Regions from separate parts of the Geobacillus sp. CX412 genome, predicted to be linked through region 2. Evidence: a T-box and tRNA genes for the amino acid it is inferred to sense, from the RefSeq annotation. Region 2 holds a T-box; the other holds one or more tRNA genes.
What was found. The T-box of region 2 lies ahead of pheS (phenylalanine--tRNA ligase subunit alpha). A T-box ahead of a tRNA ligase gene usually reads a tRNA of that ligase, here a tRNA-Phe.
Positions count from the first base shown of each region.

Region 1: it encodes a tRNA-Phe, which carries the amino acid that the T-box ahead of pheS (phenylalanine--tRNA ligase subunit alpha) is inferred to sense. The anticodon was not compared.

Region 1 is NZ_CP103461.1:2,959,818-2,964,960, forward strand. Features, by position in the region: gene queG (tRNA epoxyqueuosine(34) reductase QueG) at 1-1,013, opposite strand, end outside; gene NXM86_RS15440 (B3/B4 domain-containing protein) at 1,084-1,746, shown strand; tRNA gene NXM86_RS15445 (tRNA-Gly) at 1,832-1,905, opposite strand; tRNA gene NXM86_RS15450 (tRNA-Glu) at 2,238-2,309, opposite strand; tRNA gene NXM86_RS15455 (tRNA-Ser) at 2,318-2,410, opposite strand; tRNA gene NXM86_RS15460 (tRNA-Asn) at 2,414-2,488, opposite strand; tRNA gene NXM86_RS15465 (tRNA-Ile) at 2,761-2,837, opposite strand; tRNA gene NXM86_RS15470 (tRNA-Gly) at 2,842-2,912, opposite strand; tRNA gene NXM86_RS15475 (tRNA-His) at 2,919-2,994, opposite strand; tRNA gene NXM86_RS15480 (tRNA-Thr) at 3,005-3,077, opposite strand; tRNA gene NXM86_RS15485 (tRNA-Phe) at 3,241-3,316, opposite strand; tRNA gene NXM86_RS15490 (tRNA-Asp) at 3,457-3,532, opposite strand; tRNA gene NXM86_RS15495 (tRNA-Met) at 3,538-3,614, opposite strand; tRNA gene NXM86_RS15500 (tRNA-Ser) at 3,646-3,738, opposite strand; tRNA gene NXM86_RS15505 (tRNA-Ile) at 3,755-3,831, opposite strand; tRNA gene NXM86_RS15510 (tRNA-Met) at 3,839-3,912, opposite strand; tRNA gene NXM86_RS15515 (tRNA-Ala) at 3,930-4,005, opposite strand; tRNA gene NXM86_RS15520 (tRNA-Pro) at 4,018-4,091, opposite strand; tRNA gene NXM86_RS15525 (tRNA-Arg) at 4,119-4,192, opposite strand; tRNA gene NXM86_RS15530 (tRNA-Leu) at 4,196-4,281, opposite strand; tRNA gene NXM86_RS15535 (tRNA-Gly) at 4,290-4,364, opposite strand; tRNA gene NXM86_RS15540 (tRNA-Leu) at 4,377-4,458, opposite strand; tRNA gene NXM86_RS15545 (tRNA-Lys) at 4,464-4,536, opposite strand; tRNA gene NXM86_RS15550 (tRNA-Thr) at 4,689-4,761, opposite strand; tRNA gene NXM86_RS15555 (tRNA-Val) at 4,944-5,018, opposite strand; rRNA gene rrf (5S ribosomal RNA) at 5,028-5,143, opposite strand, start outside.
Region 2 is NZ_CP103461.1:685,733-690,875, forward strand. Features, by position in the region: gene sspI (small acid-soluble spore protein SspI) at 34-249, opposite strand; gene msrA (peptide-methionine (S)-S-oxide reductase MsrA) at 425-952, shown strand; gene NXM86_RS03550 (TrmH family RNA methyltransferase) at 956-1,720, shown strand; T-box leader at 1,840-2,076, shown strand; gene pheS (phenylalanine--tRNA ligase subunit alpha) at 2,219-3,253, shown strand; partial or broken gene pheT (phenylalanine--tRNA ligase subunit beta) at 3,270-5,143, shown strand, end outside.

The sequences.
Region 1 (5,143 bases), 1.2 Mb from region 2:
CACGCCGCTGTTCCGCGAATAACCGGACGGCTATCTTCTTTTAATAGTTTTAGTAAATCCGGAATAGCTGTTTGATCTTTATAATGCGCTAAAGCCAAAATGGCATTTCGCTGAATCGGCTTTTTCCCTCGCCAAGCCCCAGCAATCGAACCGAATTTTTCCTTAAATTCTCGATTGCTTATATGCAAAAGCGGAATTAATTTTGGTTTTACCACTTCAGGGTCCGGCTCCATCTCTGGATGGAGATGAAAGTCTTTTCCTTTATTTTCAGGGCAAACCATTTGGCACGTATCACATCCATATAATCGATTTCCAATTTTATCACGAAATTCATCAGCTAAAAAACCTTTCGTTTGTGTCAGAAATGAAAGGCATCTCTGTGCATTCAATTGTCCTCCCTGCACGAGCGCTCCCGTCGGGCAAGCATCGATACACTTCGTACACGTTCCACAGCGGCTTTCAATCGGTTCATCAGGTGGAAACGGAATATTGGTAATCATCTCTCCTAAATAAACATAAGAACCAAACTCTGGAGTAATAATAGAACAATTTTTTCCGCTCCAACCAATTCCAGCCCGTTCCGCAACAGCACGGTCAGCCAGTTCTCCCGTGTCTACCATCGATTTTACTCTAGCCTGAGGAACTCTCTCTAAAATAAATGCTTCTAATTTTTCAAGACGTTCCCGCAAAATGTAATGATAATCCTTTCCCCATGATGCCCTGCAAAAAATTCCTCGTCTTTCTGTTTTTGTACCACGCGGAGCATTTTTCATTTTGGACGGATATGCTAAGGCAATCGCAATAATAGACTTTGCTTCTGGCAAAAGCAGGGAAGGATTGGTTCTCTTTTCAATATCCGGCTCTTCGAATCCTGATTGATATCCTAACTCTTGTTGGCGACGAAGCCGCTCTTTTAACTCGACAAACGGATCAGCACTAGCAAATCCAATTTTATCAATACCAATCGTTTTGCTATATTCAATAATCTCTTGTTTTAGAGCCGCCACATCCATCGTTATCCCTCCTTTCGCTAAAATTCGGAATCTATGTTACAATAAAGAAAAAATTTCGAGGTGAAAGCAGATGGACGTAGTTGTCGCGGAAACAATAAAACAAATGATACCTCAATTTAAAGTAGGGATTATACTTTATAATCATATCGTTGTTGATGATTCTCCGCAAATGTTAAAAGGAAGACTCCAATTATTTCAAGAATCCATTTACTTTGATTTGCAGGAAACAGCGATTGCAGATATTCCTGAACTGGCGGAATGGCGCAGGGCATTTAAAACGATCGGAACAGACCCGAGCAGATATCGTCCTTCGTCGGAAAGCTTATATCGACGTATTCAAAAGAAAAACTTTATCCCAACTATCCACTCCGCAGCCGACGTGAACAATTTCTTTTCACTTTATTATAAAATTCCAATTGGCATTTATGATTTAGATAAATTGGAAGGACCGATTACCATTGATATTGGAACAGACCAAGACGAGTATATCGCTATCAACGGGCGCACTGTCAACTTTTCTCATAAGCTCGTATCAAAGGATGTTCACGGGCCATTTGGCAGTCCGATTGTTGATTCCCAACGAACAGCTGTTACAAAAGAAACGAAAAACGCCGTTCAAATTGTTTATTTACTGCCATCTATGAAACAAGAACAATGTGAAAAACTGTTGCAGTCCATGCAAAAGATGTTCTTGCAAATTCATGGAGGTGATGCTGTCTTTCAACTTGTGTAAAAAATTACATAAAAAATAAAAAACGCAATGCCTCGTTCTTTGAAGAAACGAAACACTGCGTTGTCCCCATAACCATTATTTGCGATGGAGCGGGTGATGGGAATCGAACCCACGACATCAGCTTGGAAGGCTGAGGTTTTACCACTAAACTACACCCGCATATTATTTTTTATTCTTTAAATCTGTATACAACGCGCAGTTGTCATGCCTCTTCCTCTGCTAGCAAACTCAAAGATGATGGATGCATCGAGGCAACCCGCAATCAACTCGAAGCAAATTCGATGATGTATTGCTCGTGGCTGAGGTTTTACCACTAAACTACACCCGCGTATACATTCTCCGAATACAAAACCGCATTTATCATGAACAACATTAAGTTAACGGTATTGATTATAACAGAGGATGTATTAGATTGCAACTATAAAACGAAAAAATTCGACAAATTTCGTTTTATGGAAAGAACAAAAGCACCAGCGTAACTGGTGCTTTTATGACCCGTACGGGATTCGAACCCGTGTTACCGCCGTGAAAGGGCGGTGTCTTAACCACTTGACCAACGGGCCACATTGAATGGCGGAGAAGGCGGGATTTGAACCCGCGCGCCGCAAAATTGCGACCTAACGGTTTAGCAAACCGTCCCCTTCAGCCACTTGGGTACTTCTCCGTATGGCTCCGCAAGTAGGATTCGAACCTACGACCTACCGGTTAACAGCCGGTTGCTCTACCGCTGAGCTATTGCGGAATAAAGAGAATGGCATTAATCATATACGAAATTATCTTTATCCCTTCCTCTTCTAGCTAATTCACAGAAGCAAGATGCGTCGGGACAAAAGATACAAACCTTCTAGTTTTCATTTGGTTTTCGTTGCCTCTTCCTCTGCTAGCAAACTCAAAGATGATGGATGCGTCGAGGCAACTCGCAGTGAACTCATCGATGTAGTGCTTGTCGCTGAGCTATTGCGGAATAAAGCAAGTCTAATATTAGTTTAACTCACTATCAGATAATATGCAATATGGTGGGCCTAAGTGGACTTGAACCACCGACCTCACGCTTATCAGGCGTGCGCTCTAACCAGCTGAGCTATAGGCCCAAGAAGCGGGTGATGGGAATCGAACCCACGACATCAGCTTGGAAGGCTGAGGTTTTACCACTAAACTACACCCGCATAACATGGGGCGACTAGTGGGAATCGAACCCACGCATGCCAGAGCCACAATCTGGTGCGTTAACCACTTCGCCATAGTCGCCACAATCTGATGCCGGCTGCAGGACTTGAACCCGCAACCTACTGATTACAAGTCAGTTGCTCTACCAATTGAGCTAAGCCGGCATATGAAATTTGTCTAAATTATTTTCATTGCCTCTTCCTCTACTAGCGAACTCAAAGATGCTGGATGCGTCGAGGCAACTCGGAGCGAGTTCATGGAAGCTTAGGCTCGTTGCTCCCCAATTGAGCTAAGCCGGCACATCAGACAGAAAAACTTAAGAGTGAGTGGTGGCTCGGGACGGAATCGAACCGCCGACACAAGGATTTTCAGTCCTTTGCTCTACCGACTGAGCTACCGAGCCATTTTATTATCTTAATATTCTGTGTTGTCTTGTCCTTTCCTCTTCTAGATTATTCAGCAATGTTAGATGCGTCAGGACAACTCGCAGCATATTCATGGAAGTATCATTCATCGTTACCGATCCATATACTTAGTTCATTGTGGCGGTCCCGACGGGACTCGAACCCGCGATCTCCTGCGTGACAGGCAGGCATGTTAACCACTACACTACGGGACCAATATTGGTTGCGGGGGCAGGATTTGAACCTGCGACCTTCGGGTTATGAGCCCGACGAGCTACCGGACTGCTCCACCCCGCGGCGATATACTATAGTAACGAGTAACGATGTATGGCGGAGGAGGAGGGATTCGAACCCCCGCGCGCCTTGCGGCGCCTCTCGGTTTTCAAGACCGACCCCTTCAGCCAGACTTGGGTACTCCTCCATCATATTAAAGAACATGGTGGACCTTGTAGGATTCGAACCTACGACCGGACGGTTATGAGCCGTCTGCTCTAACCAGCTGAGCTAAAGGTCCATTTCAATGGCGGCGGAGGGGATCGAACCCCCGACCTCACGGGTATGAACCGTACGCTCTAGCCAGCTGAGCTACGCCGCCAAATTCTTTATTATTACTGGTGGAGCCTATCGGGATCGAACCGATGACCTCCTGCGTGCAAAGCAGGCGCTCTCCCAGCTGAGCTAAGGCCCCATATTTTCTAAATCGGGAAGACAGGATTCGAACCTGCGACCCCATGGTCCCAAACCATGTGCTCTACCAAGCTGAGCTACTTCCCGCTTCCTACATATTCATTAAAAGATTAACGCGCTCGAGAGGATTCGAACCCCTAACCTTCTGATCCGTAGTCAGATGCTCTATCCAATTGAGCTACGAGCGCATATGCCGAGGGCCGGACTCGAACCGGCACGGTAGTTACCTACCCCAGGATTTTAAGTCCTGTGCGTCTGCCAATTCCGCCACCCCGGCGGCATTAATGGAGCGGAAGACGGGGTTCGAACCCGCGACCCCCACCTTGGCAAGGTGGTGTTCTACCACTGAACTACTTCCGCACGCTTATAAGATGCGGGTGGAGGGACTTGAACCCCCACGCCGTAAGGCGCCAGATCCTAAGTCTGGTGCGTCTGCCAATTCCGCCACACCCGCAAAAGTGAGCCATGGAGGATTCGAACCTCCGACCCTCTGATTAAAAGTCAGATGCTCTACCTACTGAGCTAATGGCTCGTGTGGTAAATAAAGACACTCGTTGTTTCTCGTTGCCTCTTCCTCTACTAGTGAATTCAAAGAAGCAGGATTCGTCGAGGCAACTCGTAGCGGATTCATAGGAGCTTAGGCTTGTTGCTCCCCTACTGAGCTAATGGCTCATACTATTACAGTGCCGGCTGCAGGACTTGAACCCGCAACCTACTGATTACAAGTCAGTTGCTCTACCAATTGAGCTAAGCCGGCATAAGAAAGAAGTATTGACATATACGTTTAATTTTTTGTGTCCCTTCCTCTTCTCACTTATTCAGCGAAGTGATATGCGTCGGGACAACTCGCAGTGAATTCACGGAAGCTTAGGCTCGTCTCTACCAATTGAGCTAAGCCGGCATGAATGTAAGGAAAATCACACTTCATATATATTATCATGGTGGAGGATGACGGGATCGAACCGCCGACCCTTGCTTGTAAGGCAAGTGCTCTCCCAGCTGAGCTAATCCTCCGTATGAATTGCCTAGCGACGACCTACTCTTGCAGGGGCGCTGGCCCCAACTACCATCGGCGCTGGAGAGCTTAACTTCCGTGTTCGGGATGGGAACGGGTGTTTCCTCTCCGCTATTGTCACTAG
Region 2 (5,143 bases):
GAAGGAGAAAAGGGAAGCGAAAAAACTTCCCTTTTATGCATGTTGTTTGACTGCTTGTTCCAGTGTTGTAAGCATTTCCTCTTTTTGCTGCTCGCTCGAATGTTTCCAAATCTCTTCAAAGAGGACGCCGAGCCCCGGCAAATATTTTTCCTCTCCACGCTGAATCGCATCAACAATCGTATCTTCCAATTGCTCCTTCGTGTTATTGGCGATATTTTGTATAACCGCATGGCGCAAGTTTAAATCCATTCCATTCACCCCTCTATATATAGTACAAGCTTATTTTTAACGGGAATTTTTCTGAATATGTATGAGAAATGCAAAAATGAAAACAAATTGTTTGTTGATTTGATTTGTTTGGTGTTTGATCGCTGTAATTTTTGCTATAATGAAAAATACGATTTTACATGGAGGAGAGAGAAACATGGAAAAAGCAACATTTGCCGGAGGCTGTTTTTGGTGCATGGTCACTCCATTTGAAGAACTCGATGGAATATACGGCATTGTTTCCGGCTATACGGGCGGACATGTCGAAAACCCGACATATGAACAAGTGAAAACGGGAACGACAGGGCATTACGAAGCGGTGCAGATTACATTTGATCCAAACGTTTTTCCATACGAACGATTGCTTGAACTGTATTGGTGCCAAATTGATCCGACCGATGACGGCGGACAGTTTCATGACCGCGGCCCGCAATATCGGACAGCGATCTTTTACCATAATGAAGAGCAGCGGCAAAAAGCGGAAGCATCAAAACGGGCGCTTGAGGAAAGCGGGAAGTTTTCCAAGCCGATCGTCACGAAAATTTTGCCGGCAACAAAGTTTTATCCGGCCGAGGAATATCACCAAAACTACCATAAGAAAAACCCAAAGCATTATAAAGAAGACCGCGCCGCATCAGGACGCGATGAGTTTATTGCCAAGCATTGGGGCGTAAAGGGGAAGTGAACGTTGAAACGAATCCAGTCCACCAAAAATCCGCAAGTGAAAGAATGGAAAAAACTGCTCACGAAAAAAGGCCGGGAAAAAATGGGGTTATTTCTAATTGAAGGTTTTCATTTAGTCGAAGAAGCGCTAAAGAGCCATGCGCCTCTTGTTGAACTGATTGTTGACGAAAAAAAGGAGATTCCTCCAAGCTGGAATGCGGGTCACCTTCCTGTAACGATCGTGACAGAAGAAGTGATGAAAGCGATCAGTGATACGGAAACGCCGCAAGGCATCGCGGCCGTATGCGAACAGTTTTCCTATGGCGATATAGACTGGACGCAGGCGAATGTGCTTCTGATTGACGCCGTACAAGACCCGGGCAACATCGGCACAATGATCCGCACCGCCGATGCGGCTGGAATCGATGCCGTTATTCTTGGCGAAGGATGCGCTGACTTGTATAATCCGAAAGTCATCCGCGCTACCCAAGGTTCGCTTTTTCATCTGCCGATTATTCGCGGAAATCTCCGTGAATGGATCGAGCGTCTGCGCGAAAAAAATGTCGCGATTTACGGAACAGCGCTGGAAAATGGGGAAGATTATCGTCATATCAAACCGGCGCGTCCGTTTGCCTTGCTTGTCGGCAATGAAGGAAGCGGGGTTCATAAGAAATTGCTGCAAATGACGACGAAAAATTTATACATTCCGATTTATGGACAGGCCGAGTCGTTAAATGTTGCCGTCGCTGCCGGGATTTTGCTTTATCATTTACGGGACGCAAAAGCATAGGCTGTTTTCATATAGATTGTGTGTGTTGCGCGATGTTCGCCGTTTGCTTATAATATAATACAGCATTATTTATCTGAACATATGGGATATAAAGATAATATAAAAATAGGGAAATATAGAAAACAACGATGAAAGAGAAGAGTAGCTTGCCACTCGCCATCCAGGGAGAAAACGCCGTAGACTGGGAGCGTTTTTATGGTAGAAGCAAGTGAATTCACCTCTGGAGTTGACACCGGGACCATTCCGCGCTTGCGGAATGTAAAGGTGTTCCGGCCTATGCCGTTATCACAATGAAGCGAACAGTGCCTTTTTGCGCTGTTAACAAGGGTGGTACCGCGAGTGCACTCGTCCCTTATGGTAAGGGGCGAGTTTTTTTATAGAACATACTAGTGTGGATTTCACGTAAAGATATTCGAAAAGTGTTGCTTCATGAGCATCAATCATGGGCAGTAGAAGAAGCATTCGTTTATTTGATTGAAGAAAAGGAGGAGTTTTCTTATGAAAGAACGGTTGCAGCAGCTTCAACAGGAAGCGCTCGAAAAAATTGAACAAGCCAGTGACTTGAAAGCACTCAATGAGGTGCGCGTCGCTTATCTTGGCAAGAAAGGCCCGATTACCGAAGTGCTCCGCGGCATGGGGTCATTATCGCCAGAAGAGCGTCCGGTAATAGGCGCGCTTGCCAACGAAGTGCGCCAGGCGATTCAAAGCGCGTTAGAAGCAAAGCAAGCAAAGCTCGAACAAGAGGAAGTCGAGAAAAAATTAGCAGCGGAAGCGATTGATGTCACGCTTCCAGGCCGTCCGGTTAAAAGAGGAAATCATCATCCGCTCACGCGCGTCATTGAAGAAATCGAAGACTTATTCATCGGCATGGGCTATACGATTGCCGAAGGACCAGAAGTCGAGAAAGACTACTACAATTTTGAAGCGTTGAACTTGCCAAAAGGCCACCCGGCGCGCGATATGCAAGATTCGTTCTATATTACCGAAGAAATTTTGCTTCGTACTCATACGTCACCGGTGCAGGCGCGCACGATGGAAAAACATCAAGGGCGCGGTCCGGTGAAAATCATCTGCCCGGGAAAAGTGTACCGCCGCGACAATGATGACGCGACTCACTCGCATCAATTTACGCAAATCGAAGGGCTTGTTGTCGATGAAAACATTCGCATGAGCGACCTGAAAGGAACGCTGCGCGAGTTTGCACGCAAAATGTTTGGCGAAGGCCGCGAAATCCGCTTCCGTCCAAGCTTTTTCCCATTCACCGAGCCGTCAGTCGAAGTCGATGTATCCTGTTTCCATTGCGGCGGACATGGCTGCAGCGTATGTAAAAGGACAGGATGGATTGAAATTTTAGGCGCCGGCATGGTCCATCCAAACGTATTAGAAATGGCCGGATTTGATTCGAAAAAATATACTGGTTTCGCGTTTGGCATGGGACCAGAGCGCATCGCGATGCTCAAATACGGCATTGATGACATCCGCCATTTCTATCAAAATGACATTCGTTTCTTACAACAATTCCATCGTGTGTAAAAGGGAGGTTTGACCGATGTTTGTTTCTTATAAATGGCTGCAAGAATATGTAGACCTTACGGGAATAACAGCAAAAGAACTAGCCGACCTCATCACCAAAAGCGGCATTGAAGTCGAAAGTGTGGAAGTATTGAATAAAGGGGCAAAAGGCGTTGTCGTTGGACATGTGCTTGAGCGCGAACAACATCCAAATGCCGATAAATTGAGCAAATGTCTCGTCGATATCGGAGAAGGCGAGCCGGTGCAAATTATTTGCGGCGCCCCGAATGTTGCCAAAGGGCAAAAAGTAGCGGTTGCGAAAGTCGGTGCGGTTTTGCCAGGCAATTTGAAAATTAAACGGGCAAAACTGCGCGGAGAAGAATCAAACGGCATGATTTGTTCCTTGCAAGAGCTCGGTGTTGAATCAAAATTAGTTCCGAAAGAGTACGCTGATGGCATTTTCGTCTTTCCAAGCGACGCACCGGTTGGCGCCGATGCATTGGAATTATTAAATTTAGACGATGAAGTGTTAGAACTTGGACTTACGCCAAACCGCGCCGATTGCTTAAGCATGATTGGCGTCGCATATGAAGTGGCGGCGATTTTAGGGAGAGACGTGAAACTTCCAACCATTGAGCTTCAAGAAAATAACGAAAATGTCCATGATTATATTTCTGTGCGCGTCGATGCGCCCCAAGACAATCCATTATATGCAGGACGCATTGTGAAAAACGTGAAAATCGGCCCGTCGCCGCTTTGGATGCAAACGCGCCTGATGGCGGCAGGAATCCGTCCGCATAACAACGTTGTCGATATTACGAACTACATTTTGCTGGAGTACGGCCAGCCGCTTCATGCGTTTGACTATGACCGTCTCGGTTCGAAGGAGATTGTTGTCCGCCGCGCGAAAGCAGGCGAAACAATTGTCACATTGGATGATACGAAGCGTACGTTAACGGAAGACCACCTTGTGATTACAAACGGTACGGACCCAGTGGCGCTGGCTGGCGTCATGGGCGGTGCGAATTCCGAAGTACGAGATGACACTACAACGGTGTTTATCGAATCGGCTTATTTCACGAGCCCTGTCATTCGCAAAGCATCGAAAGATCACGGCTTGCGCAGTGAAGCAAGCACGCGCTTTGAAAAAGGCATTGACCCGGCACGGACAAAAGAAGCACTCGAACGCGCCGCCGCGTTAATGGCAGAGTACGCTGGCGGTGAAGTGGTTGGCGGCATTGTTGAAGTCAATACGTTAAAAGAGAAAGAAGTGACGGTCACCATTACGTTGGACCGCATTAACCGCGTGCTCGGCACGATGATTACGAAAGACGAAGTCGCAACGATTTTAACGAACTTGCAATTTGCGTTTACCGAAGATAACGGAACATTTACGATTACCGTTCCATCACGCCGTCGGGATATTTCGATTGAAGAAGATATTATTGAAGAAGTAGCGAGATTGTACGGCTATGACCGTCTGCCGGCAACCTTGCCAGTCGCGGAAGCAAAACCGGGCAAATTGACCCCTTATCAAGCAAAACGCCGGCAAGTGCGCCGTTACTTAGAAGACGTTGGCCTGTTCCAAGCGATTACGTACTCTCTGACAAGCGAGGAAAAAGCGATGATGTTCGCGTTAGAAACGGCGGAACCGATCCGCTTGGCGCTGCCGATGAGCGAAGAACGAAGCGTCCTTCGTCAAAGCTTGCTGCCTCATCTGTTGGAAGTAGCGAGCTATAACCGCGCGCGCCAAGTCGAAAACGTCGCCGTCTATGAAACAGGAGCGGTATATCTCGCCAATGGCGAAAAGAACTGCCAAGCGAAAAAGAACGTCTCGCCGGAGTCTTAACAGGCGTATGGCACGCCCACTTATGGCAAGGTGAGAAAAAAGCGGTTGATTTCTATGTAGTC